2 regions of the Enterobacter chinensis genome follow, and region 2 is predicted to be linked to the other one. Evidence: predicted binding sites of a transcription regulator. Region 2 holds the regulator's gene; the other holds the start of a gene.
What was found. Region 2 encodes CRP, which controls carbon source genes, mostly activating them, when cyclic AMP is high. Its sites were predicted from a motif close to ATGTGANNNNNNTCACAT; they were not measured.
Positions count from the first base shown of each region.

Region 1: azuC (stress response protein AzuC) is a predicted target of CRP. The motif match lies at 8,010-8,027, and genes of this name have one in related genera.

Region 1 is NZ_JARDVI010000006.1:170,606-182,047, reverse strand. Features, by position in the region: gene PYW49_RS18290 (ATP-binding cassette domain-containing protein) at 1-828, opposite strand, end outside; gene livM (high-affinity branched-chain amino acid ABC transporter permease LivM) at 825-2,099, opposite strand; gene PYW49_RS18280 (ABC transporter permease subunit) at 2,111-3,025, opposite strand; gene PYW49_RS18275 (branched-chain amino acid ABC transporter substrate-binding protein) at 3,125-4,246, opposite strand; gene PYW49_RS18270 (YecA/YgfB family protein) at 4,672-5,340, shown strand; gene tyrP (tyrosine transporter TyrP) at 5,375-6,586, opposite strand; gene ftnA (non-heme ferritin) at 6,836-7,333, opposite strand; gene yecR (YecR family lipoprotein) at 7,535-7,873, opposite strand; gene azuC (stress response protein AzuC) at 8,108-8,191, shown strand; gene PYW49_RS18245 (DUF2766 family protein) at 8,301-8,552, shown strand; gene PYW49_RS18240 (anaerobic C4-dicarboxylate transporter) at 8,595-9,938, opposite strand; gene PYW49_RS18235 (non-heme ferritin-like protein) at 10,096-10,599, opposite strand; gene araF (arabinose ABC transporter substrate-binding protein AraF) at 11,389-11,442, shown strand, end outside.
Region 2 is NZ_JARDVI010000008.1:47,691-59,132, reverse strand. Features, by position in the region: gene PYW49_RS20960 (cytosine deaminase) at 34-1,350, shown strand; gene tsgA (MFS transporter TsgA) at 1,354-2,538, opposite strand; gene ppiA (peptidylprolyl isomerase A) at 2,817-3,389, shown strand; gene PYW49_RS20945 (putative adenosine monophosphate-protein transferase Fic) at 3,494-4,078, shown strand; gene pabA (aminodeoxychorismate synthase component 2) at 4,109-4,672, shown strand; gene argD (bifunctional acetylornithine/succinyldiaminopimelate transaminase) at 4,759-5,979, shown strand; gene PYW49_RS20930 (YccS/YhfK family putative transporter) at 5,976-8,063, opposite strand; gene crp (cAMP-activated global transcriptional regulator CRP) at 8,121-8,753, opposite strand; gene PYW49_RS20920 (OsmC family protein) at 9,065-9,469, shown strand; gene PYW49_RS20915 (phosphoribulokinase) at 9,549-10,418, opposite strand; gene PYW49_RS20910 (YheU family protein) at 10,449-10,667, opposite strand; gene PYW49_RS20905 (hydrolase) at 10,664-11,442, opposite strand, start outside.

The DNA.
Region 1 (11,442 bases), on a different contig from region 2:
CTTTTCATCATGCTGGATCTGCTCGGGTTTTCCCCTGGCAATGACATCGCCGTGGTCGAGCACGATAATGTCGTCTGAAATCTCCATCACCATCCCCATATCGTGCTCAATCAGTAATACCGTGATGTCATGGCGATCCCGCAGAAAACGAATAATGCTGCTCAACTTATGCGTTTCAACCGGATTCAGCCCGGCGGCGGGTTCATCCAGACAGATCATTTCCGGCCCGGTACACATTGCTCGCGCAATTTCCAGACGTCTCTGCTGGCCGTACGACATCTCTCCCGCCAGGCGATTGGCGCACTCCACCAGATCCACCACTTCCAGCCAGTAGAAGGCCCGGTCCAGGGCGTCGCTTTCCGCCCGACGGTATGCCGGCGTATTTAAGATCCCGGCGAGCAGATTGCGGTTTACACGCATATGTTGTGCGACCAGCAGATTTTCCACGACTGACATCTCGCGAAAAAGGCGGATATTTTGAAACGTGCGCGCCAGTCCTGCGCGGTTGACCAGGTGCGTTCCGCCAAACATTTTGTAGAAAAGACGCTGCCCGAGCTGCGCGGGATGGATCCAGTCGCCTGGCTGGAATTTTTGTCCGAGTACCTGAATGACGTTGGTCGTTTTATTGCGGGTATTAAATAAAATGTTGCCGCCGGAGGCTCTGTAGAAGCCCGTCAGGCAGTTAAACACGGTGGTTTTCCCCGCCCCGTTGGGTCCAATAAGGGCAGTGATTGACCCGCGCTGAACGTCCAGGTTGACGTCGTTCAACGCTTTAATTCCACCGAAGTGCATCATCAGGTGTTCAACGCCTAATATCGTTTCGTTCATGGTGCGACGCCCTTACGCACGGCAAACCCGCTGCGATTAATGCGGATCAAACCGCGTGGACGCCAGATCATCATCACTACCATGAGCATGCCAAACAGCAGGACGCGGTACTCTGCAAAACTGCGCAGCAGTTCTGGCGTGACCGTGAGCACAAAGGCGGCCAGCACCACGCCCAGCGTCGAGCCCATACCGCCCAGCACGACGATGGCGAGGATCAGCGCGGATTCAAAGAACGTAAATGAGGTCGGGTTCACGAACCCCTGGTAGGTCGCGAAGAAAACCCCGGCAATGCCCGCGGTCGACGCGCCCAGCGTAAAGGCCGACAGCTTGACCAGAACATGATTCAGTCCCATTGAGCGACAGGCAATTTCGTCTTCACGCAGGGCTTCCCACGCCCGACCAATCGGCATTCGCGTCAGGCGGTGCTTGATATAGAGCACCAGCATCACCACCAGAAACAGCACCGCGTAGATAAAAATAAATTTCATATTCGGGTTGTAGGTCAGGTGGAAGAACTCGTGGAATGGCACGCCTCCTTCTTTCGCACGCCGACCAAATTCCAGACCGAATAAGGTGGGGGGAGGGGCCGACACGCCATTCGGTCCGCCGGTAAATGTCAGCCAGTTGTTCAGTATCAGGCGAATGATCTCCCCGAAGCCGAGGGTGACGATGGCCAGATAGTCACCGTGCATGCGCAGTACCGGGAAACCGAGCAGAGCACCTGCGGCGGCCGCCATGATTGCCGCCAGCGGCAGCATGCTCCAGAAGCCTAACCCGAGATACTGATACCCCAGCGCCAGACCGTAAGCGCCAATCGCGTAGAAAGCGACATATCCCAGGTCCAGCAGACCGGCCAGGCCCACGACGATGTTCAGCCCCAGGCCAAGAAGCACGTAGATCAGCCCGAGGATGGCGACGGTCAGCACATATTTGGTGGCGACAAACGGGAAGCAAATCGCGAGGGTAATCACCAGGGGAATAATCCAGCGCATGCGGCTTTTGTATTCCGGTGGCCGGACATACACGCCTGCGCTATCGGCTTCGAAGCGCGCCTGGAAACGGGCACCGGCAGGGGTACCTAAGAACGCGCTCAGCAGAAAACGCCCCAGCATCACAATGCCGACCATCCAGGCCAGTCGCTGTCCGGCGAAGTTAAAGCTGTACCCGTCCAGCACCACGCCCGCAATGGGGCCGAAGATAATTAGCGCAATCAGCCCCGAAAAAATCGCGTCCAGAATGCAGCGTTTAAGCGAAAAAGCGTGCGATACCATGTCGTTCTCCCTCACACTTTGGCCACAATCGGGCGCCCAAGCAGCCCCTGGGGCCGGAAAATCAGGATCATGACCAGCAGCCCAAACGAGAAGACATCTTTATAGTCCGAGTTCACCATGCCCGAGAACTGCGCTTCCGCCACGCCCAAAATAAGGCCGCCGAGCATCGCGCCGGGCAGAGAACCGATGCCGCCCAGTACCGCCGCCGTAAAGGCTTTAATGCCGATCACAAACCCGACGTAGAAATCAAAGGTGCCGTAATTCATGGTGATCAGCACGCCCGCCAGGCCGGCCATCGCTGCGCCGATGACAAAGACCAGCGAAATGATCCGGTCGGTATTAATGCCCAGAATGGAGGCCATTTTTCGATCCTGCTGCACCGCACGGCACATCCGCCCAAGACGGGTATGGTTGATTATCCAGGTGAGCACCAGCATGCCGGCAAACGAGGCGAGCAGAATAAACACTTTGGTGTAGGTTATCTGAACGAACCCATCGCCCAGATGCAGACGAATAACGCCGTCCAGCATGGTTGGCACCCCTTGCTGGCGGGGGCCCTGGCTCAGCTGCGCGTAGTTTTGCAGGATAAGCGACATCCCGATGGCGGAGATAAGTGGAGCGAGGCGCGTGGAGTTTCGTAGCGGCTTGTAGGCAATACGCTCGATAGTCCAGCCGTATACGCCAGTCACCACAATGGTGAAAACCAGCGTCCCAAGGATCAACAGCGGGAACGACTGCAGGCCGAAGAATGACAGCAGCGCCAGGCCAATGGCGCAGAGATAGGCGGAAATCATATACACTTCGCCGTGGGCGAAATTAATCATGCCGATAATGCCGTACACCATGGTGTAGCCGATGGCGATTAAGCCGTAGACGGAGCCCAGCGTTAAGCCATTGATTAACTGTTGCAGGAAGAATGTACTCATTTTAGCGCGCTCGTTTTATAGGCTGCGCGAGCCGCGCAGCCTGATGTTTATTACGCGCCGGCAGGCAGGCCCGCCGACGTTGAGCGTGACTCCGTCCCGTTACTGTACTTCCTTATATTTTCCTTTGTCGTCCCACTGGTAAACCACATAGTCAGAGACTTTCAGGTCGCCTTTGCTGTCCCAGGCTTTTTTGCCCATCACCGTGTCGACGGAGTTAGCTTTCAGCCACTCGCTGGCTTTGGCTGAGTCCTTGCCGCCGGTGGCCTTGAAGGCCGCTGCAATCGCCTGTACGGAAGCATAAGAATAAAGGGTGTAACCTTCCGGCTCGAATTTACCGGCGCGGAATTTCTCGATAACCGCTTTACCGTCCGGGATCAGGCGCGGATCTTTACCGAAGGTCATGTAAATACCATTGGTGTACTGCGGGCCGCCCGCCGCGGTTACCATCTCTTCGTTGACGATACAGTCACCGGAGAAGAATTTCGCCTGTACGCCCTGTTCACGCATCTGGCGAACCAGCGGGCCAGCTTCCGGATGACACCCGCCGAAGAACACCACGTCCGGTTTTTGTGCGCCTATCTTGGTGACCAGCGCGTTAAAGTCTTTTTCACCGCGCGATAGCCCCTCGTACATCACATCCTGAACCCCGCGTTTTGCCAGCGCCGCTTTGGTGGCGTCAGCCAGACCCTGACCATAGGTGTCTTTATCGTGAATGATCGCCACGCGTTTGGCTTTCAGTTTGTCGATGATGAAGTCGCTGGCAACCTGGCCCTGCTGGTCATCGCGGCCGCACATGCGGAAGATGTCGCTCATGCCGCGTTCGGTAATCAGCGGGTTGGTCGAGCCGGGGGTAATAGCGATGATCCCCGCATCGCTGTAAACCTCGGAGGCGGGCATTGTGGAAGAGGAGCAGAAATGGCCGACCACGGCGTTGACTTTATCCTGGTCAACTAAACGGTTGGCGACGGCTACGGCCTGCTTAGGTTCGCAGGCGTCATCTCCCTGAACCAGTTTGATCTTCTCACCGTTAATGCCGCCCGCGGCGTTAATGTCTTCAGCGGCCTGAGTTGCGCCGTGCCAGTACTGATCGCCATAGGTGGCATTAGGACCCGTGAACGGCCCGGCCACACCAATCACAATATCTGCCCTGGCGGAAAACGCCGTCACCAGGCAGCCGGCCAACACGAGAGAAAGAGGAGTTCTGATAAATTTCAGCGACATTATTATGTTCCTTAGCAAAGAGGTTTTTGCACCACGGCGTAAACCCAAACGCCCGACGGCGCAGCCAATCCAAAACACGAACAAGAACAAAATGCACTAAACGAACAAGATACAGACGGCATCCTGCATATTACGGCGAGGTTTCCCTGCGCAGCATCGCGCGAAGAACAGTAAGCAAAAACGTTGCCAGAATGGTTAATCCATTGACGGGCTTGTGACCTGTTTGAGTATAGAGCGCCGCGTTATGCCGCCCTGTGGGAGGAGAAGAAATTACAGCGGAGATCACATATCGTTAACAATAAAGCCCATAAGTTGTGCAAAGGTCACGATTTGCACGTTTTTGCAGCAATAAAGACCTAAACTTCAGCCCGGAGAGGCGTGAGATATGTGTTAGGATCGTTTCCTTTTTATCAGGAGTGTCAGCGATGACTGAAGGCCCATTAAATGAAAGCGAAATGGCGTGGCTTGAAGAGACGTTAATGTCTTACGGTCATGATGATGCGTCCGTGATTGACGTGTCCGAACTGGACGGCATGTTCACCGCAGTGCTTTCCGGCCCTGTTGTCGTTGAGCCAGATGCCTGGCTGGTGGCGGTGTGGGGTGGTGAAAAATACATTCCACGCTGGAAAAACGATCGTGAGATGAACCGTTTTATCGATCTCTGCTTTAAGCATATGAACGATATTGCCGAGCGCCTGAGCGAATATCCGGATCAGTTTGAACCGATGTTTGGGTACAACGACGTGGACGGTGAGAGCTATACCGTTGTGGAAGAGTGGTGCTACGGCTACATGCGCGGCGTGGCGCTGACGGACTGGTCAGCCTTGCCGGAAGAGCTGAAGGCCGATCTTGATGTGATTGCGCTGCACGGTACGGAAGAGAACAGCGACCAGCTGGATGCGCTGACCGAAGAAGACTATAAAGCCAGCATTGAGCGTATTCAGCCTGCGGCGCTGCGCTTGTATAACTACTGGGTTAACAACCCGCAACAGCCGGAAGTGAAGAAACCGACGGTGAATGGCACGAAAGTTGGGCGTAACGATCCGTGTCCTTGCGGCAGCGGGAAGAAGTTTAAGAGCTGCTGTTTGCACTGATAAAAAAAGGGGCTGATGATAGCCCCTTTTTTATTTAACCCACTTCCGGCAGCATTCCCGCTGCAATCAACGCCTGCACCAGAATAATCACCACCCCACAGGCAAACACAACACACAGCAGCGGTTTTCCCCCTGCCACGCGGTACCCCTGCTGCGGATGCTGCTGGCGGCTCTTCCATGCCAGCAGGGAAGGGAGGAGCAGGGCAAGGACCGACAGCGCCACCCCTGCGTATCCCAGCGCCATCACAAACCCGCGTGGATAAAACAGCGCAAATGCCAGCGGCGGCAGAAAGGTGATTGCCCCGGTCTGTAAACGCCCTGCGGCGGTATTGCGACGCTGGAACAGGTCGGCCAGGTAATCGAACAGGCCAAGGGCCACACCCAGGAACGAGGTCGCCAGCGCCAGGTCGGCAAACAGGTGTACCGCCAGCTCAACGTGCGGGGAGGTGACGACCTCGCGCAGTGCCAGCAGAAAACCGTTCAGGCCAGCGTGCTGTGCCATCAGCCCAATAAAGGTTGAGGAATCAATGCTGCCCAGGGTCACCAGTTGCCAGAAAATATAGGCGATCAGCGGGATCGCGCTGCCGATGACAAAGACGCGGCGCAGCTTGCGAATATCGCCGTTCATATAGCTAACGATGCTCGGCACGCTGCCGTGGAAGCCAAACGAGGTGAAGATGACCGGGATGGCGGAAAGCGCCAGACCTTTTTCCAGCGGCAGGGTCAGCAGATTGACCTTGTGAACATGCGGTGCCAGCAGGACCAGCATGACTATCAGGAACAGAATTTTGGCGCTGAACAGAAAACGGTTAAACAGATCGACCAGCGACGTCCCCACGCAGACCACACCGCCGCCGATGAGCGCAAAGAAGATAGCCCCCGTTGCAGGGGTAATGTCTGAGCCGAACCAGTCATTAACGCTGGAGGCGATCAATTCTCCGGCGCCGCTGATATAGGCGGCGGTCAGGGCGTACATCAGGAACATCATGCTAAAGCCGGTTATCCACTGGCCGTAACGTCCCAGGTAGCGCGACGCAAGTGAACCCAGACCGGTGTCGGCGGGCACATGCTGGTAAACCTCAAGCAGCAGCAGGGCGGTGTAACACATCAATGCCCAAAGCGTACCCAGCAGCAGCAGGGTCATGCCAAATCCCACGCCTGCGGCGGCCAGGGGCATTGCCAGCATTCCTGCGCCAATTGTCGTTCCGGCGACGATAAAAATACTTCCCAGGGTTCTGTTTTTCACGCTTTCCTCTACAACGGCTCTTAATCGCGGCAAAATCTGCGGCGCAGAGTAAGGCAAAAGCGATAATTCGTCAAACCACCGTTACAAGGGGTGTAATGAAAGGTTTACGTATTGCGCTGCCGACAATCCGACGTGGGACGACGTTCAGGTATGACATAAACAAGGCGAACAGGGAATAAAATGCGTGTTTTGATGTGGGGGAGGGAAAGGGAAATTAACGCGGTGCCGGAAACCAGCACCGCATTGAGATTAATTCTGCGTATCAAGAGTGGAAAGTTCTTTATCAATAAAGTAAAGACCTTCGCCTGATTTACCCACCAGAGCTAATTTATCCAGAACAGATTTAAACAGCTTCTCTTCTTCGTGCTGTTCAGCAACGTACCACTGCAGGAAATTAAAGGTTGGATAATCCTGGCTGGTCATAGCGGCATGAACCAGTTCGTTAATTTTCTGTGTGATCAGCTGCTCGTGCTCGTAGGTGGCACGGAACAGTTCGTCGAGAGAATTATATTCAGCAAAAGGGGATGCCACGGTTTCAATGCGCGGCAGGCTGCCCGTATCTGTCAGATAATCAAACAGACGTTGCATGTGGGTCATCTCTTCCTGAGCGTGACGACGCAGAAACGCGGCTGCGCCTTCGAAGCTGTGGTAGCTGCACCAGGCGCTCATCTGCTGGTAGAGGAGAGACGAAAAAAGCTCAAGGTTCATTTGTGCGTTGAGCTTGTCGATCATTTCAGATTTCAGCATGGTGGCGCTCCGGGTTATTATTTCTGGTTCACAATGAGCGACACTATAATTTGTTATTTAATTATTTGCAAAACGTAAAATTTTTATTTCTTTATTTAAAATACGAATGGGAATAAAACGCATTGGCGATGTTTATATTTATTATTGAGAATTGTTTTTGTTCGTAATAAATAAACCGCCAGCAAACGCTGGCAGCCTTGATCAATACCACGGATTATTTGACTTAGGGGTAACGGCATAACCCATACATTTATACTGGATAGTTACGCTCTCGTTCAGACATAACGCGCCGCTGGTCAGGGTGCAGGTTTTGATGGGCTGACCATACGCTGAAGCAGTGGCATACCCCATGCTCTGACACGCTTTTGCCGCCGTGCCGTTATTCACATACTCATCGGAATACGCATTTTGCAGCACTGCCTGGCCGTAGTCGAGGCGGACGATGCCGTTAGGCGCGTCGAGGCTACTGACTTCAGCCTGGCGGTTAATACTACACCCTGCGAGCAGCAGGAGCGTGCCGGCTACAATGACTCTTTTCATGGTTCGCTCTGAGTGGATGGAAATACGTTATCGTACCCGCAGATGCCCACTGCAATGCCAGGAATAGCCGGGCAATCTGCCCTCACTCTTTGCAACGGGTCAGAGATGAACGCTATCAGGCCACACCCTGAGAAAATTGTGATGTGCATCACAAAAATATTGATTTTTGTGATGATGGTCATATTATAGGCACGTTGACAATAAAGTTGTATAACAAGTTAATGGAGCCTCATCGTGAAACTGCGCAAAATCCTGAAAAGCATGTGGGCCAATTACTGCCGCACGTTCAAAGACGTGCCGCCGGGCGCCATGTTCTGACAAAAAAACCTGCTTCGGCAGGTTTTTTTGTCTCTGCAGACGACGAAGGAGAGATGAAAGGGGCTGCATTTTGCTACTATGGCGGCCTTTAAATAAGGAGAAAGCCCCCATGTCACAAAACCTGAGCGCCGATCAGGAGCTGGTGTCTGACGTTGTCGCATGCCAGCTGGTTATCAAACAAATCCTTGATGTTCTGGACGTGATTGCGCCGGTTGAAGTGCGCGAGAAGATGTCTGCGCAGCTGAAAAACATCGATTTCGCCAGCCATCCTGCTGCCGCTGACCCGGTTACGCTTCGTGCGATCCAGAAAGCCATTGCGCTGATTGAACTGCGATTCACGCCGCAGGGTGAGTCCCACTAAAGCGGGGAAATGGGCGACGGTATCTGTCGCCCGTTGATGCCGCTAAAAGAATGTCTGGACCAGCAGGTAGCTCGCCGCGCACGCGCAGCTTACCCCAATCAGCCCTGGCAGAATAAAGCTGTGGTTGATGATAAATTTGCCGATGCGGGTGGTGCCTGAACGGTCGAAGCCGATGCAGGCCAAATCGCTTGGGTAGGTTGGCAGGACAAAATAGCCATATGAGGCCGGGAAAAAGGCGATCAGCATTTTCGGATCGATACCTAACATAAGGCCCATAGGCGCAACGGCCGTCAGCGCAGCCGCCTGGCTGTTCACCAGTTTTGACACCAGAAACAGCACAATCGCATAGGTCCACGGGTGGCTTTTCACCACGCCTTCCAGCGCCAGTTTTAGCTCGTCGAGATGCGCCTGGAAGAAGGTATCGCTCATCCACGCCACGCCGAACACCGAGAAGATCGCGACCATACCTGCCTTGAACACCGCGCCGTTAGAGATCGCGGACGCGTTCACTTTGCAGGCCATCAGCATCACGGCGCCCGCAATCAACATCATCATCTGGATGACAAGGTTCATCGACAGCGCCGTCATTTTGCCTTTCAGTTCAAAGGCGGGACGCAGTTCAGGAAATGCCCCCAGCAGAACAACCACGGCAATCCCGGCAAAGAAAATCCACGTGGACCAGTAGGCCTGTTTTGGGAAACGTTGGTTCATTAACGTCTCCGTCCCGCCATAGATAAACTCGCGCTGTTTAGGATCTTTCAGTTTTTCCTGAAATTCCGCGTCGTCAGCCAGGTCTTTCCCGCGGCGTAAGCTCCACAGGGCCGCAATGGCCACGCCGAAAAGTGAAGCGGGAACCGACACGGCGAGTATTTCCAGGATCCCCCATACGTGACCGATCCCATGCTGTGCCGCCAGGATGGAGATCAGCGATACGACGGCGACGGAAACGGGGGATGCCGTAATCGCCATCTGCGATGCCACCGATGCCACGGCCATTGGGCGTTCCGGGCGGATCCCTTTTTTCAGGGCGATATCCGCAATGATGGGGAACATGGTGTACACCACGTGCCCGGTCCCGCACAGAAAGGTCAGCATCCAGGTGGTAAAAGGGGCGAGCAGGGTGATGTGTTGCGGGTGTTTGCGCAGCAGACGTTCGGCAAACTGCATCATGACGTTGAGGCCGCCCGCAGTCTGAAGGGTAGCCGCGCAGCCAATCACCGCGAGAATGGTCAACATGACGTCAACCGGCGGCTTGCCCGGCTGCAGACCAAAAACAAAACATAAAATAAAAAGGCCAATACCGCTTATTAACCCAAGCCCCATCCCACCGAAACGTGTACCCGTCAGCAGGCAGAGGAGAATGACAACAAATTCAATGGTGATCATGATGCTCCCTCGACAATGATTATGTAATTAAATAAATCATTACACGTTGTGTGGTTAATCATTGGGAGCAAGATCTGATTTGTTAAATTTCAGCAAAAGCAGAAGGTTGGAGCTAAGAAGGGGAACCTGCCCCCGGAACGGAAGCAGGTCAAAAGACTCAGTGATGCTGCACGGCCACGATGTCGAGCAGATTACGATCGGTTTGCTCAGGGCATAAACCTGCCTGCTGCGCATTATGGATTTCATCCGCCAGCGTCTTCAGCAGCATGCCGTCCTGCTGCTGCTCTTTGTCCATATCACGTAAGAACGTGAGTGTGGTAATGTCCTGCTGCGCTCTGGCTTCATCGGCCAGTTTGCTGAGCGTGCTGCAGCGTTGTTCATATTCTTCAAGCGTTTTCTGGAACAGTTCTTCCAGTGAGGAGTAGTCTTCATTAATTCCATCAAGGGCTTTAACGACAGGATTGGCCCCTGCGGCTTTAAGGAAGTTAAAGACGCGCATCATATGGGTGACGTTACTTTGCGCCTGAGAGCGAAAGAATGTGGCAGACCCCGTGAGACTTTTCTCGGAACACCAGGCACTTAAGTGAAGGTGCAGATTCGAGGCGTAGAACTCAAGGTTCATCTGCGCATTAAGTTTTTGCATCATCGTTTGGGTAGCCATACTCATATCCTTATTGACTGTGGGACGTGATGTCCGTTGCTTAACCTGAGCGTCAGGCAAATACGAAGAAAAAGAGCAGAAATAAGCATTCTGCAGCGACAGAAGTCGACCGAAATTCACTTCCTGTGTTCGATATAAATAAGCATACCCTTGTCTGTGGTCTAAGAAAACTCTTAATTGGGCTGTATTTACCATACATTACAAACTTTAATATAGTACAGAAATACAATTAGCTCGCCATCGAATAAATATGCATTAATTGATTGATAATTAATGTTTTTTAATGAAGAGATATACTGTTACTCTTTGGGGGATATTAAGTTGGAGTAATGCTCCGTAAAAACAAGAAATACGGATTAATTATTTCGAATATATGATGCATTAATTAAATTGCGCTAAATCAAATTCTGCGGAATAACGAATCTTCAGGGCGTGGTACATTTTTGATGAAAAACATGCTGCATCCTTTTTAACATCGGGAGTCCTTTCGTGCGTAGCCGGGCATCAGGGATATCTTAGCTAATCTTATGGATAATCCTGCTCAACCCTCTTTCATTTGTCCGACAAATCCTGCCTTTTTTATGTCATTTTCCGCTGAATTTATGTACGCAATTACTGTAATTCTGCGGTGTGATGGGGCTCTCTTATGGATGATTAATTTCCCGCTAAAACTATCACCAGCAATAACGCTTATGACGAGGTAAGCGCTAATGCCTTGTTTTAAGTCCGATTAAATAAGAAGCACGCAAATATTCCCTACAGAAAAGAATGCTAAAGCTGGAGTTTACCATGCACAAATTTACTAAAGCGCTGGCGGCCATCGGTCTGGCTGCCGTTATGTCA
Region 2 (11,442 bases):
CTGAATATCAGCTGCATTTTTTAGGGGAAAGGTATGTCTACAACACCGTTATGGCTTATTCAGAATGTTCGTTTACCGGGTCGGGAAGGGCTGTGGCAGCTTGCCATTGAGAACGGGCGATTTGGTGACATTACCCCAATGGACGACACCCATGCCGAAAGTTATGAAGTACTGAATGCGCGCGGTGGGCTGGCTATTCCCCCGTTCATCGAGCCGCATATCCATCTTGATACCACCCAGACGGCGGGCGAGCCGAACTGGAACCAGTCCGGAACGCTGTTTGAGGGCATTGAGCGTTGGGCGGAGCGCAAGGCGCTACTCAGCCATGACGATGTGAAAGCGCGCGCCTGGAAAACGCTGAAGTGGCAAATTGCCAACGGCATTCAGTTTGTCCGCACCCATGTGGATGTCTCCGACCCTACGCTTACAGCCCTGAAGGCGATGCTGGAGGTGAAGCAGGAGGTTGCGCCGTGGGTGACGCTGCAAATCGTCGCGTTCCCGCAGGAAGGTATTCTCTCTTACCCGAACGGTGCGGCGCTGCTGGAAGAAGCGTTAAAACTGGGGGCTGACGTGGTGGGGGCGATCCCACACTTCGAGTTCACCCGCGAGTACGGCGTTCAGTCGTTGCATATCGCTTTTGATCTGGCGAAGAAATATGACCGTCCGCTGGATATCCACTGCGATGAAATTGACGACGAACAGTCGCGGTTTGTCGAGACGGTGGCAACGCTGGCGTATGAGGCCGGTATTGGCGAACGGGTTACGGCCAGCCACACCACCGCCATGCACTCCTATAACGGCGCGTACACCTCACGGCTTTTTCGCCTGCTGAAGATGTCGGGGATTAACTTTGTCGCTAACCCTTTGGTGAACATTCACCTGCAGGGGCGCTTTGACGACTATCCGAAGCGTCGCGGCATCACCCGGGTGAAAGAGCTGCAGGAAGCAGGTATTAACGTCTGCTTTGGTCATGACGATGTTTTTGATCCCTGGTACCCGCTTGGCACCGGCAACATGCTGCAGGTGCTGCATATGGGGCTGCATGTCTGTCAGATGATGGGCTATCCGCAAATCGACAGCGGCCTGAATCTGATAACCCATAACAGCGCCCGCACTTTCGGCCTGAGTGATTACGGTATTGAAACGGGAAACCCGGCGAATCTGATTATTCTGCCTGCGGAGAGCGGGTTTGAAGCGGTGCGCTGTCAGGTGCCGGTGCGCTGGTCCATGCGACAGGGGCGCGTGATTGCCACAACCCAACTGGCACAGACGTGGATCCAGATGGATATCGGGGGAGAAGAGGTGAGCTTTGCCAGAAACAGCCCCTCTGCCGAGCGCAAAGGGGCGTAGGGTTTAGTGAGACGCTGCTGCCGCGTTGTGCTGGCGGTGGCGGGTCACGAAGCCCAGAGCGAAGCACATAATAAACACCACGGCATACAGACCGTTCGCGGTGTGCAGAGCGGCCAGCGGGCCGCTGTGAGCGACGATCGGGCCCGTGACCACGAAGGTCAGCATGGTGCCGATGGTGCCGCAGGTCAGGACGAAGTTAACCAGCTTCGGCGAGGCCACTTTGGTCTGCAGAGAACCCAGGGTAATGATCGAGGTGTAGATCGCGCTGGAGAAGAAGCCCAGGGTCAGAATGAACCACGGCATATGTTCCGGCGAACCATTGATGAACAGATACATCAGCACGGTTGCCAGACCTGCCAGCACGGTCAGAATACGCTGCAGGTCGAAGAAGCGCAGGATAAAGCTAAACGCCCACATGCCGAACATGTAAGACATCCAGAAATCGCTCACCAGTTTACCCGCGTCGTTCAGGCTCATGCCCAGGCCCTTGGCGTATTCCGGTACCCAGGAGATAAAGCCCAGCTGGCCCAGGATGTAACACAGGGCGGCGATGGAGAGGAACAGCACGCCAATGCCCCATTTCTCTTTCGCGACGGGTTCTGCGGTAGTCTGTGCTTTTTTGCCCAGCACCGGGAAGTCGCAGCCGAAGGTCAGAATAAAGATCGCCACGTAGACCAGACCGATGCAGGCATACACCCAGTACCACTCAATGCTGCGGGCCAGCAGAACCGCGGCCACCATCGGAAAAATCATTCCGGCCATGCTGAAGAAGGAGTCGGTAAACAGCAGGCGCGCGCCGCGCTGGCGGCCTTCATACATGTGGGTAATCAGGAAGGTACCTATCGACATGGTGATCCCGCTGACCAGACCGAGCACAAACATGGCGGCGGAGAACAGGGCGATGCTGTGGCTCAGCATCAGCCCCGCTACGGCGGCGAGCATCAGCACAAAGCCGAAACGCAGCTGCGTTTTCAGCGGCACGATTTCCATCAGCCAGGCATTCAGGAAGATGGAGATCAGGATCCCCGCGTTGAGGAAGGTGAAGGTGTTACTCATGCTGGAAACGGGCAGCTGGAAGTAGTCTGCGATATTTCCCATCACCATCCCGGTGACGATCACCAACGCGCCGGTCAGGGCGTAGGAGAAGAAGCTGATCCATGTGAGCTTGATGCGATTGCTGTTAGTCATGTCTGGCCTGTTCAAAAAAAGAAAAGCGCCCATCGGGCGCTGAGAGCGGGCAGATTTTAGACATTAAAGTGATCTATTCATATCTTTTAAGAGAAATTAGAACTTCATTGCAGTTTTTTATGTGATCGCGATCACATAAAAAGCCGTCATAACCAATCGTTTGCGTGGTTACAACTGTTTCAATTTCGTAAAATTAGGTAAAAGGCTGGTCTCCGTTCATACTGCTCTTTAGAATCAAGCCATTCGCTTTTTATACTGCGCTTTGTTAAGGAATTCTCATGCTCAAATCAACACTGGCGGCTGTCGCAGCTGTGTTTGCTCTTTCTGCCGTTTCCCCTGCTGCGCTGGCAGCAAAAGGGGACCCTCACGTTCTGCTGACCACCTCCGCCGGGAACATTGAGCTGGAACTGAATAGCCAGAAAGCTCCGGTTTCTGTGAAAAACTTCCTCGACTACGTGAACAGTGGTTTCTATAACAACACCACCTTCCACCGCGTGATCCCAGGCTTTATGGTGCAGGGCGGCGGCTTTAACGAGCAGATGCAGCAGAAACAGCCGAACCCGCCAATTAAAAACGAAGCGGACAACGGCCTGCTGAACAAGCGCGGCACTATCTCAATGGCCCGTACCGCAGACAAAGATAGCGCGACCAGCCAGTTCTTCCTCAACGTGGCGGATAACGCCTTCCTCGACCACGGTCAGCGTGACTTTGGCTATGCGGTCTTCGGTAAAATTGTGAAAGGGATGGACGTGGCTGACAAGATTTCTCAGGTGCCTACCCATGATGTCGGTCCGTACCAGAATGTGCCGTCAAAACCTGTCGTGATCCTCTCTGCAAAAGTTCTGCCATAACCTTCTTCAACACGGGCGATACTCGCCCGTGTTGTGACCCTCCCTGCGAAAGCGCGTTTTGCTGCTTATACTTGTGGCAAACGGACTATTCAGGGAGGCGTTAAGTGAAAAAACTCACCGACAAGCAAAAATCCCGTCTCTGGGAGCAGCAGCGTAACGTCAATCTACAGGCCAGTTGTCTCCTTGAAAAAGGTAATGGTCCCTCAGAACCCCATATTGAGACACTGGAGCTTGGGCCTCCCGCGCCCGGGTTACCCCATCTGTGCCTTATTCATCGCCATCTGTATCGCAGTGAAATGAAGCGGGCAGGCGAGTTCCGAACCGATGATATTTTTAAAGGTGATATTCCGTTCTGCCATTTCGAATACATCGAGAAGATGGGCAATGAACTGATGGCGGCGCTTGAAAGCGAAAAGTATCTTGTGGGCCTTGAGAAGGCGGCTTTTGTTGACAAAGTTAGTCATTACTACTGTGAAATCAATATGCTGCATCCTTTTATGCGCGGCAACGGCATTGCCCAACGCGTTTTCTTTGAGCAACTGGCACTCCACGCGGGTTACTCACTGGACTGGCGCGATATCGATCCCGAGCTGTGGGTGGCCGCTAATCGAAGTGGCGCAACGGGAGATTTAACCGCGTTAAACGCTATCTTTGCCAAAGTTGTGAGCGAAGCGCGGGAATCTGAGTAGAATAGGGCGGCATTTTTTTCGGGAGCCGCCATGATTCTGCTGATTGATAACTACGATTCCTTCACCTGGAACCTTTACCAGTATTTTTGTGAACTGGGTGCTGAGGTGGTTGTCCGCCGCAATGACGAGATCGATCTCGCCGATATTGAGACGCTGGCTCCGCAGAAAATCGTGATTTCACCGGGGCCGTGTACGCCGTCAGAATCGGGTATTTCTCTTGACGTTATCCGACATTATGCCGGCAAGCTACCGATCCTGGGCGTTTGCCTGGGCCATCAGGCGATTGCCCAGGCGTTTGGTGCCACCATCGTGCGCGCTGCGAAAGTGATGCACGGTAAAACCTCTCCGATCGCTCACGCCGGTACCGGGGTATTCACGGGTCTCAATAATCCTTTGACCGTGACGCGATACCATTCGCTGGTGATTGACCCACCGACGTTGCCTGACTGTTTTGACGTGACCGCCTGGAGCGATACGCAGGAGATCATGGGGATTCGTCACCGAGTATGGGATCTCGAAGGCGTGCAATTCCATCCGGAAAGTATTCTCAGCGAACAGGGGCACGCACTGCTGGCAAATTTCCTCAATCGCTGAATATCTGTTGCCTTGCTGTGATTTTTTATGCATATTTTGTGATTATATTTTCACAATCAATGTGACATAAAATGGATGGGCATGACATGGCAACTGAACAACCAGCAATTACCCGCGCGACATTCGATGAAGTGATTCTGCCGATTTATGCACCGGCTGAGTTTATCCCGGTGAAGGGGAAAGGCAGCCGCGTCTGGGATCAGCAGGGTAAAGAGTACGTGGATTTCGCGGGCGGGATTGCGGTAACGGCGCTCGGTCATTGCCATCCTGCGCTGGTGGACGCGCTGAAAAGTCAGGGCGAAACCCTGTGGCACACCAGCAACGTGTTCACCAACGAACCGGCGCTGCGTCTTGGCCGCAAGATCATTGATGCCACGTTTGCCGAGCGCGTGCTGTTTATGAACTCCGGCACCGAAGCTAACGAAACCGCCTTCAAGCTGGCGCGCTACTACGCAACCACGCGCCACAGTCCGTACAAAACCAAAATCATCGCCTTCCATAATGCCTTCCATGGGCGCTCATTCTTTACCGTCTCCGTTGGCGGTCAGCCGAAGTATTCCGACGGGTTTGGGCCGAAACCAGCTGACATTATCCACGTGCCGTTTAACGATCTGCATGCGGTGAAAGCGGTGATGGACGATCACACTTGCGCGGTGGTGGTTGAGCCTATTCAGGGTGAAGGCGGCGTGACCGCGGCAACCCCGGAATTCCTGAAAGGTCTGCGCGAGCTGTGCGACAAGCATCAGGCGCTGCTGGTCTTTGATGAAGTGCAGAGCGGGATGGGGCGTACCGGCGATCTCTTCGCTTACATGCACTACGGCGTGACGCCAGATATTCTGACCAGCGCCAAAGCGCTCGGCGGCGGTTTCCCGGTGAGTGCGGTACTGACCACTCAGGACATCGCTTCGGCGTTCCACGTGGGGTCGCATGGTTCTACCTATGGCGGTAACCCGTTGGCCTGCGCCATTGCCGGTGCGGCATTCGACATCATCAATACGCCGGCGGTGCTGAACGGTGTGAACGCAAAGCGCGAGCTGTTTGTGAAGCATTTGCAGCAGATCGATGACCAGTTCGACGTGTTCAGCGAGATCCGCGGCATGGGCCTGTTGATTGGTGCCGAGCTGAAGCCACAGTACAAAGGTCGCGCGCGCGATTTCCTGCACGCCGCCGCCCACGAAGGGGTGATGGTGTTGAATGCGGGACCGGACGTGATGCGTTTTGCGCCATCGCTGGTGGTGGAAGACAAAGACATTGAAGAAGGATTAACCCGCTTTGCCGCGGCGGTCGCGAAGATCGTTAAAGGCTAATACTCGGTTCGCTTCAACCGGCGGGTTAGCCAAATCCCGTGATGCGGACGCTGACGCCATGCCACCGACGAAATGGTGTGCATGGTGTTCAGATGCCCCAGAATGCGCTGTAAATGTTGCTCCAGGGTGCTCATAGGCCCGTGGGTTAACGTCTCCGGCGCTTCCAGAATATTCGAATCTCCCGACTCACCCGGCGAGTCATATTCCAGACGCTGCTGACAGCGCTGCAACGCAATCTCACACGACTGCAGGTAACGTTGCGCCAGGTCTGGCGTCAGCATCGTGTGCTCGCGCGCCAGCGTCGTCATGGCGTTAATATGCTCGACGATAAACTGGCTGTGGGTCACCCAGAGCTTCATGTCCGCCAGATAGTGCGAGTTAAAGCCCGGCTCCTGCATTGCCTGGTTGAGCGAGTTGAACAGGGCGTTGTGCGCCTGGTTGACCTTCATCCGCTGATAAGCCAGCGGGGAGGGCTGCGGGTCGTCGCTCAGGATCAGGCGAATGGCCTGCTGGTCGGCCTCCAGCGCGTCGTGAGCGTTCTGCCTGAGCAGCCCGCTTTGCCACTGCGGCCACAGCCAGACCATGCCGCCAAAGGCAATCAGGCAGCCGATCAGGGTATCAATCAGCCTGGCGACAATAAACTGTTCGCCATTGAGCGTGAGCAGCTGCAGTGTGTATACCGCCGTCACCGTGAAGCCCACCATCGCCCAGCCGTAGTTTTTGCGGATAATCAGGTAGCTTACCAGCGTAATCGCCAGCATCCCTGCCAGGGTATAACCTTCCGGCACGTGGAAGTGCAGCGTCACGCCCGCAATAATCAGCCCCGCCATCGTTCCGCCGGCCCGATGCAGAATACGCACCCGCGTAGCGCCGTAACCGTTCTGGGTGACAAACAGCACGGTCATTAAGATCCAGTAGGGTTTTGGCAGATGCAGCGCCATGCCCATCAGGCTGGCGGTACTGAGCATAACGCTAATTCTGGCGGCGTTGCGCAGAGCGGAAGATTTAAGAGAAAGATAGCTTCTGAGCGCGGGCAATAACGGAAGCCGCTTTTGCTTATCCGCCATCAGATCGCGGGGGTAAAGCGGGCGCTGTGTACGCAGCACGCGGGCGATGCGGCTGAAGTGCCAGGCGGCAAACTGGCCGACCGGGTTATCCGGATGCTGGCGCGCGATTTTCTCCAGTGCGCCGAGCTGTTTTTCCATGTTAAAGCGCGTGGGGTAGCGGTGGTAGAGAATATCGTCAGCCAGGACCCGCAGGCGCGCCGACACGGTCTGCGCGTTCCAGCGGATCACCGCTTCGGCGTGGCTGCGCTCGACCAGCTTTTGCACCTCTTGCGGGTGGTGAAGGCTAACGGAGATATGCTCCTGCAGATCCAGCCCAACCTGGAAGGTGCGCAGCAGCCGTTTGTATTCGTGGTTCTTGTTGGCGGCGAGCATATGCAGCTGCTGATAGCACTGGCTTATCAGATCCACCACCTTTTGCTGGCGCGTCAGCAGCGGCGGCAAGGATTTTTCCGGATCGGTATGCTGGGTGAGCAGGGTGTATTTGGCTTCGCAGTAATCCGCCAGCTGCACATAGAGCAGGCTCAGGGATTCACGCAGCGGCTGTTCGCGCCACAGCCAGAACCAAAACCAGTTAAACAGCCCGTACCACAGCGTTCCCAGGGCGTAGATCAGCAGCGGCTCCCACACCGGCATATTTCCGGCGAGGCTAAGCGTGAAAATGGCCGCAATCAATGAGGCGGGAAGCAGGCGGGCATGCAGCGAGCTGATTTCGGCCGTGACGCCGAGGGTCATGGCCAGCACGGTCAGAATCAGCGGCAGCGGAATATCCCGGGCAAGCAGAAGCTGTACGGCGAGGCTACAGCCCGCAAACAGGCAGCCGCCAATAATCAGGCGTTTGAAAAAGCGCTTATGCGGCGTGTCCAGACCGGCAATGTTGCAGCAGGCAGGGACGAGAGAAAACAGCAGGCCTTGCTGAAGATGTCCGAGGATCAGGCCTACGGCCACAGGAAGACATAACACCAGCGTTTGTCGCAGTGCGTAGTTAACTTCCGGGTGATAGATCAGCCTGCGCCACATGGGGAGTAGAGACAAAAACGGCGTGACACCTTGTGGTGGCACGCCGTTTAAGCGGAATTAACGCGTTCCGTAGACCACGATGGTTTTACCGTGGGCGGAGATCAGGTTTTGATCTTCCAGCATTTTCAGGATACGGCCTACTGTCTCACGGGAACAACCAACGATCTGACCAATTTCCTGACGGGTAATTTTAATTTGCATGCCGTCCGGGTGGGTCATTGCGTCTGGCTGTTTCGCCAGGTTCAGCAGGGTCTGCGCAATACGGCCGGTCACGTCCAGGAAGGCGAGGTTACCCACTTTCTCTGAGGTGACCTGCAGACGGCGCGCCATCTGGGAAGAAAGACGCATCAGGATGTCAGGGTTAACCTGAATCAGCTGACGGAACTTCTTGTAAGAAATTTCAGCCACTTCACATGCTGTCTTTGCACGAACCCAGGCGCTACGTTCCTGGCCCTCTTCAAACAGGCCCAGTTCACCGATGAAATCGCCCTGGTTCAGATAAGAAAGGATCATTTCTTTCCCTTCTTCATCTTTGATCAGCACTGCCACCGAGCCTTTAACGATGTAATACAACGTTTCCGCTTTTTCACCCTGGTGAATCAGCGTGCTCTTCGATGGGTACTTATGAATGTGGCAATGAGACAAGAACCATTCGAGAGTCGGGTCTGTTTGCGGTTTGCCAAGCACCATGCGCTGTTATCCTCTGTTATAAGCTGTCACCAGAGTCATCAGATGCATCCGGACTCTGGGGTTGCAATCGAATTCTTACCCATACCCTGGGAAGTCGGCTACCGTAACGTTTCGCAGCCAGTAAAGTTTGATGTCCTCTGCATACACGTGTAACGTCAATGTATTACTGTAGCATCCTGAGTGTTTTAGCATAGCTTTCGCCGCGTGTCTCCTGGTGTCTCGCTTCAGCATGATGCAGGTCGCCTTCCATTGCGAGAAATGTAACACACGCGTAATCTGTCACCAAAAATGCAACGTTGGAGTTCAAAAATATGCAAGCGCGCGTGAAGTGGGTTGAAGGTTTAACGTTCCTGGGCGAGTCCGCGTCAGGACACCAGATTTTGATGGATGGTAACTCCGGCGACAAAGCACCAAGCCCAATGGAAATGGTGCTGATGGCAGCAGGTGGATGCAGTGCGATTGACGTAGTGTCGATTTTGCAAAAAGGTCGTCATGACGTGACAGATTGCGAGGTTAAACTCACCTCAGAACGTCGCGAAGAGGCGCCACGCCTGTTCACCCACATTAATCTGCACTTTGTTGTCACCGGTAAAGAACTGAAAGACGCGGCGGTCTCGCGTGCGGTGGACCTGTCTGCGGAGAAGTACTGCTCTGTGGCGTTAATGCTGGAGAAAGCGGTAAAAATTACCCATTCGTATGAAGTGATCGAGGCTTAATCTTTTGGCGGGTGGCGCTGCGCTTACCCGCCCTACGGATTGTTGGCCCGGTAAGCGCAGCGCCACCGGGCAAAACTGATTATGCGATCTGCTTCCCTTCCATCAACCGCTCCACCAGCGGCGTCATGATTAATTCCATCGCCAGCACCATTTTCCCGCCCGGCACTACCAACGTATTCATGTGCGAAATAAATGAGCCCTGCAGCATCGCCAGCAGCCAGGGGTAATCGATACCTTCAAGATTGCGGAAATGGATCACCACAAAGCTCTCATCCAGGGACGGTATCGTTTTGGCGGCGAACGGGTTGGAGGTGTCCACCGTCGGCACGCGCTGGAAGTTAATGTGCGTGCGGGAGAATTGCGGCGTTAAGTAATTGATGTAGTCTTCCATTGAACGAACGACGGAATCCATCACCGCCTCGCGCGAGTGGCCGCGCTCGCTCATGTCACGCGTCAGCTTCTGGATCCACTCCAGGTTAACGATAGGGACCACCCCGACCAGCAGATCCACGTGACGCGCCACGTCGTGTTGAGGCGTGACCACGCCGCCGTGTAATCCTTCGTAAAACAGCACATCGGTGGGTTCCGGCAGCGGCTGCCAGGGGGTGAAGGTGCCCGGCACCTGATTCCAGGGCACGGCTTCATCATAGGTATGCAGATACTTGCGGGACTGCCCTTTGCCGCTCTTACCGTATTCCAGAAAGGTTTGTTCCAGCAGGCCGAAGTCATTGGCTTCCGGGCCGAAGTAGCTGATGTGTTTACCCAGATCGCGCGCCTTACGGATGGCCATGTCCATCTCCGGACGTGTGTAGCGGTGAAAGCTATCGCCTTCGACCTCCGCCGCACGGAGATTCAGCTGGGCGAAAATCTTGCGAAATGCGAGGCTGGTGGTGGTGGTTCCCGCACCACTCGACCCCGTAACGGCAATAACCGGATGTCTGGCAGACATAGCAACTCCCTGACTGAAAAGGTTGGAAGATCAGCCGTGAAACGCGTTGCGGGGCATGATATTGACCGTCTCATGCAGTTCTGACCACACCAGCAATACGTCGCCGCTTTTCAGCTGGCGCTTTACATCGTTGACCTTTTGCTCAAGCGAGCGTTCCTGTTCACCATAATCGGTGCCTTCGCGTAATACAAAGCTTTCAATCAGATTATCGAGCGTTTCGGGAGCCAGATCCTGCCAGGGAATAATCATTTTGCACCGTCCAGATAAGGGGTTAGCCAGTCAGGAATACGCGTCTCAAGCCACATTTTCGGGCGACGCAGCGTACCGCCGATAAACCCGACGTGGCCGCCGTGCTCCGTCAACTGATAGTGAACGTTGTCGGGCAGGAATTCCTGAGCGGGGATCGAGTGATGATCCATAAAAGGGTCATCTTTGGCATGAATGATGAGCGTCGGCTGCGCGATCTTGCTGAGCAGCGGCATGGCGCTGCACTGACGATAATAGTCAATCGCATCGGCGAAGCCGTGAATTTTCGCGGTGATCAGATCGTCGAACTCGCGAATACGGCGCACTTTTTTCAGCTGGCGCAGGCTGACCGGCAGGGTATCCGGGTAGGCCTTCAGCTTACGCGCCGCGTTGGCCTTCAGCAGGTTGAGCAAGTAGCGCTGATAGACGCGGGAAAAGCCTTTCTCCATGTGGTAGCTGCACTGCTCCAGCATAAACGGCGCGGAGACAATCACTGCGGCATCCAGCGGTACGCTTTCACCCTCTTTCGCCAGCAGACAGGCCAGCATATTTCCGCCCAGCGAATAGCCCACGGCAGCGGTGGGAACTGTGCCAAAGTTTTCACGCAGCCAGTGTAAAAACCACGTTCCGTCTTCGGTTTCACCCGAGTGATAGATGCGTTTCTGACGATTGGGTTCGCCGCTACAGCCACGAAAATGCATCACCACGCCGAGCCAGCCGCGGGCTTTTGCCGCCTCAATTAACCCATGCGCATAGGGGCTGTGCAGGCTGCCTTCCA